2 regions of the Streptomonospora nanhaiensis genome follow, and region 2 is predicted to be linked to the other one. Evidence: riboswitches for the same ligand, from Rfam matches in the RefSeq annotation. Region 2 holds a riboswitch; the other holds the start of a gene.
The links. Region 2 has a riboswitch for glycine ahead of gcvP (aminomethyl-transferring glycine dehydrogenase). Riboswitches for the same ligand answer to the same signal wherever they lie in the genome.

Region 1: another riboswitch for glycine. It lies ahead of gcvT (glycine cleavage system aminomethyltransferase GcvT); the one in region 2 lies ahead of gcvP (aminomethyl-transferring glycine dehydrogenase).

The regions. Positions count from the first base shown of each region.
Region 1 covers NZ_JACCFO010000001.1:4,792,241-4,794,692, reverse strand. Annotated here, with positions in the region: gene HNR12_RS21300 (3-deoxy-7-phosphoheptulonate synthase) at 1-681, shown strand, start outside; glycine riboswitch at 867-966, shown strand; gene gcvT (glycine cleavage system aminomethyltransferase GcvT) at 1,110-2,231, shown strand; gene gcvH (glycine cleavage system protein GcvH) at 2,409-2,452, shown strand, end outside.
Region 2 covers NZ_JACCFO010000001.1:966,480-968,931, reverse strand. Annotated here, with positions in the region: gene HNR12_RS04185 (hypothetical protein) at 1-26, opposite strand, end outside; gene HNR12_RS04180 (MerR family transcriptional regulator) at 424-1,017, shown strand; glycine riboswitch at 1,296-1,385, shown strand; gene gcvP (aminomethyl-transferring glycine dehydrogenase) at 1,505-2,452, shown strand, end outside.

The DNA.
Region 1 (2,452 bases), 3.8 Mb from region 2:
CGCAAGCTGCTGCTGGACATCGGCTCCATCGGCGTCCCGGCCGGCACCGAGTTCCTCGACCCCATCACGCCGCAGTACATCGCCGACGCCGTGGCCTGGGGCGCCATCGGCGCCCGCACCACCGAGAGCCAGGTGCACCGCCAGCTGAGCAGCGGCCTGAGCATGCCGGTCGGCTTCAAGAACGGCACCGACGGCGACGTCCAGGTGGCCGTCGACGCCTGCGGCGCCGCGGCGGCCTCCCACACCTTCTTCGGCGTCGACCCCGCCGGCCAGGGCTCGGTCGTGGTCACCGAGGGCAACCCCGACTGCCACGTGATCCTGCGCGGCGGGCGCAGCGGCCCCAACTACGGCCCCGACAGCGTGGCCGCCGCCCTCGACGTCGTCGAGGGCTCCGGGCTGCCCCGCCGGGTCATGATCGACGCCAGCCACGCCAACAGCGGCAAGGACCACACCCGCCAGCCCGGGGTGGCCGAGTCGATCGCCGCGCAGGTCGCCGGCGGCGAGCGCGGGATCATCGGCGTGATGCTGGAGAGCTTCATCGAGGAGGGCGCGCAGAAGCTCGGCGACCCCGCCCAGCTCGTCTACGGCCGCTCCATCACCGACAAGTGCATGGGCTGGGGCACCACCGAGCAGGTCCTGGGCGGACTCGCCGAGGCGGTCCGCAAGCGCCGCGCGGCCTGACCCCCGCCGCCGGGGCACGGCCCAGGCCCGGCCGCGCCCCGGCCGCACGTCCGCGCGGCGACCTGACACGCGTCCGCCGGCGCGCTCCCGGGCGCCTCGGCCCTGGTCGGCGCCCCGCCCGCGCGGCCTGAGCACGGTGCCTCCTGTTCGCGGCGCACCCGCGCTGCTAGGCTGGGCGCGGTCGCTGACACCGTGCGGGAGAGAGTCCGTGCAGCCGGCACGGGCCGCCGAAGGAGCAATTCCTCCCCAGAGAACCTCTCAGGCGCGCCGGACCGCGGGGTCGAGACCACTCTGGAAAGCAGGGGCGCGTGCGCCCCTCGCCGAAGGTGCAAGCCGCGTTCCGCGCGGCGAAGCTCTCAGGCTCCGATGACAGAGGGGGAGGATGGCAGCGCCATGTCGAATCGACGTCCATCCTCTCGGGAGCGACCATGACTGCGCCGGACCAGGGGTCCGCACTCCGCACCACACCGCTGCACGCGGTCCACCAGCGCGCCGGGGCCACCCTGGTCGACTTCGCCGGCTGGGAGATGCCGCTGCGCTACGCCGGGGAGCGCGCCGAGCACACCGCCGTACGCGAGCGCGCCGGGCTGTTCGACCTCTCCCACATGGGCGAGATCCACGTCGTCGGGGCCCAGGCCGCCGACCTGCTCGACTACGCCCTGGTGGGCCACCTGTCGCAGGTCGCGGTGGGCCGCGCCCGCTACACCATGATCACCGCGGCCGACGGCGGCGTGCTGGACGACCTCATCGTCTACCGGCTGGCCGATGACGACTACCTGGTGGTGGCCAACGCCGCCAACACCGCCGCCGTGCTCGCCGCGCTGACCGAGCGCGCCGCCGGGTTCGACGCCCGGGTCGAGGACCGCTCGGCCGACTACGCGCTGATCGCCGTGCAGGGCCCGGCCGCCGCCGCGGTCCTGGCGCCGCTCACCGACGCCGACCTCGACACCATCAAGTACTACGCCGGCTACCGGCACACCGTCGCCGGGCGGCCGGCGCTGCTGGCCCGCACCGGCTACACCGGCGAGGACGGCTTCGAGATCTTCCTCACGCCCGGCACCGAGGCCCCGGCCGTGTGGGCGGCCCTGCTGGAGGCCGGCGAACCCCACGGCCTGGTGCCCGCCGGGCTGTCGGCCCGCGACACCCTGCGCCTTGAGGCCGGCATGCCGCTCTACGGCAACGAACTCGACCCCGGCACCACCCCCTACGAGGCCGGGCTGGGCCGCGTGGTCAAGCTCGACAAGCCCGGCGACTTCGTGGGCCGCGCGGCGCTGGCCGCGGCCGCCGGGTCCGGTCCCCGCCGCCGGCTGGTGGGCCTGGTGGCGCGCGGCCGCCGCCCGCTGCGCAAGGGCAACCCGGTGCTGTGCGACGGCCGCGAGGTCGGCGTGGTGACCAGCGGCGCGCCCTCGCCCACCCTGGGCTCGCCCATCGCCATGGCCTACGTCGAGGCCGCGCTCGACTCCGCATCGGGCGCGTTCAGCGTCGACGTGCGCGGGCGGGCCGAAGAGGTCGACCTCGTCGACCTGCCCTTCTACAAGCGCGACCGCTGACGCGCGCGCCCCGCCCGCACCGGGCGGGGCGCGTGCGGACCGCCCGGCCGACCCGGCAGAATCTATTACGTCCCAGCGGAACCGGCCCCGGTCCGCACCGGATCCGCCCGCGCCGCACGCCGAGGCACCGCGGCAGCCGGCCCGCCCCGGACCACCACGACCTCCTGGAGAGTTGAATTGAGCGTTCCCGCGGAGTTGCACTACACGAGTGAGCACGAGTG
Region 2 (2,452 bases):
GGGGGCAGGTCGGCGGAGGCGGACACGTGCGGGACACTACCAGCGCCGACACCCGGTCGGGCGCCGTGGCGGCGCGGTCCGGCCCCGCCGCGACACGCCCGGCGGCGACGGAATCCGCAGGCGCGCGGGTGAGGCCCGCAGGCCGCGGGCGCCCCCAACGGCGGGCGGCCCGGCCGACCCCTCGGGGGTATCCTGGTCAGCGCAGGCCACAGCAGCGGTGCGGGGGTGCTCCGGCCGGGCGCCGCCCGCGTTGCGGACGGGGCGCGCGGGGCGGGCGCAACACCCGGACAGGTTCGGCGACGCGCCGGTGAGTGTCGTTGACGCTGTCGGGCGACCGGCTTACCTTCAATGTCGAAGGAACCCGCGGCGCACCCTTCATGCCCCCTGTCAAACCGCCGTGGGCCGAGAAGCCGGAGGTTCGGCGTGGCGGTTACTAGCGGTGAGCAGCAGACCTCCGCTCTCAGGCATACAGCCATACGACGGGCTGGGGAGCAGGGCCTGCTGTGCGACGAGAACGTGGTGGCGCTGCCTATGGACGTCGGTTATCGCGGCCCCACCGCGTGTGCGGCCGCCGGAATCACCTATCGCCAACTCGACTACTGGGCGCGGACCGGCCTGGTCGGCCCCAGCGTGCAGCCCGACAGCGGCGACCCCCCGCTGTACAGCGTCCGCGACATCCTGCTGCTCAAGGTCGTCAAGCGGCTGCTGGACACCGGCATCTCCCTGCAGCAGATCCGCACGGCGGTCGACCACCTGCGCTGCCGGGGCACGGCCGACCTCGCCCAGATCACCCTGATGAGCGACGGCGTCAGCGTCTACGAGTGCACCTCGCCCGACGAGGTCGTCGACCTCATGCAGGGCGGGCAGGGCGTGTTCGGGATCGCCCTGGGCCGGGTGTGGCGCGAGCTTGAGGGCACCCTCGACGACGTCCCGGGCGAGCGCCTGAGCGAGCCGCTGGCCGACAACCACCCCGCCGACGAGCTGGCCCGCCGCCGCCGGGAGCGCAAGACCGGCTGACCGGCCCCTGCTCCCGCACCCCCGGCCGCGTCCCGCCTCCAGCGCCGGACGCCCCTCCCGCGCCGCGCGGCCGGAGCGTCCGCGAGGGACGCCCGCACCGCCGCACCCGTGCACCGCGCACACCGCACCGGTGCGTACGCCACTCCACCGCTCCCCGGTTTTCGAGTACCGTCGAAACGTGTGCCGCGCGCGCCGAACGGAGCCGGGACCACCCCGGACTCCACGCGGGGCGCGCTGCCATGGATAATGCAGAACCGTCCGACAGCAACGACGGCCGTCGATACCACGCGGGAGAGACCCCTTCCAGGGGCGCCGACGGGGCAATACTCCCCAGTAACCTCTCAGGCACCAGGGACCGCGTGGAGAAGGCCACTCTGGAGCGGTAGGCGCGACGTGCCTGGGCCGCGGCCGATGCGGCCGTGAGCGACAGAGGGGGAGACCACACAGGAGCAGCCGCGCGAGCGGCCACTGCGACCAGGAGGTCTCCATGACGGAGCAGCCAACCCGCGACCACGGCCGGGCCCCCGACCCCGCGGTCCCCGCCCGCGCCTTCGCCGACCGCCACATCGGCCCCGACCCCGCGGCGCTGGCCCACATGCTCAAGACCGTCGGGTTCGGCTCCACCGCCGAGCTGATGGCCGCCGCGCTGCCCGAAGGGATCCTCACCGGCCCCGGCAGACCCGCGCCGCTCAGCGCCCTGCCCCAGGCCGCCGGGGAGTCCGAGGCGCTGGCGGAGCTGCGCGAGCTGGCCGGCCGCAACCAGGTCCTGACCTCCATGATCGGCCTGGGCTACTACGACACGGTGACCCCGCCGGTGATCCGGCGCAACATCCTGGAGAACCCGGCCTGGTACACCGCCTACACGCCCTACCAGCCCGAGATCTCCCAGGGCCGCCTTGAGGCGCTGCTGAACTTCCAGACCGTGGTGTCCGACCTCACCGGCCTGGCCGTCTCGGGCGCCTCGCTGCTGGACGAGGCCACGGCGGCCGCCGAGGCCATGACCCTGGCCCGCCGCGCCTCCCGCGGCAAGGGCAGCGCCTTCATCGTCGACTCCGACGTCTTCCCGCAGACCCTGGCGGTGCTGCGCACGCGCGCCGAGCCGCTGGGCATCGACATCGTCGTGGCCGACCTCTCCGGCGGCCTGCCCGACGCCGACGCCTTCGGCGTGCTGGTGCAGTACCCGGCCGCGAGCGGCGCGGTGCGCGACCCCCGCGCCGTCATCGCCGAGGCCCACGAGCGCGGCGCGCTGGCGGTGGTGGCCGCCGACATCCTCGCGCTGACCCTGCTGACCAGCCCCGGCGCGATGGGCGCCGACATCGCGGTGGGCTCCACCCAGCGCTTCGGCGTGCCCATGGGGTTCGGCGGCCCGCACGCCGGCTACATGTCGGTGCGCGAGGGCCTCCAGCGCCAGCTGCCCGGCCGCCTGGTGGGCGTG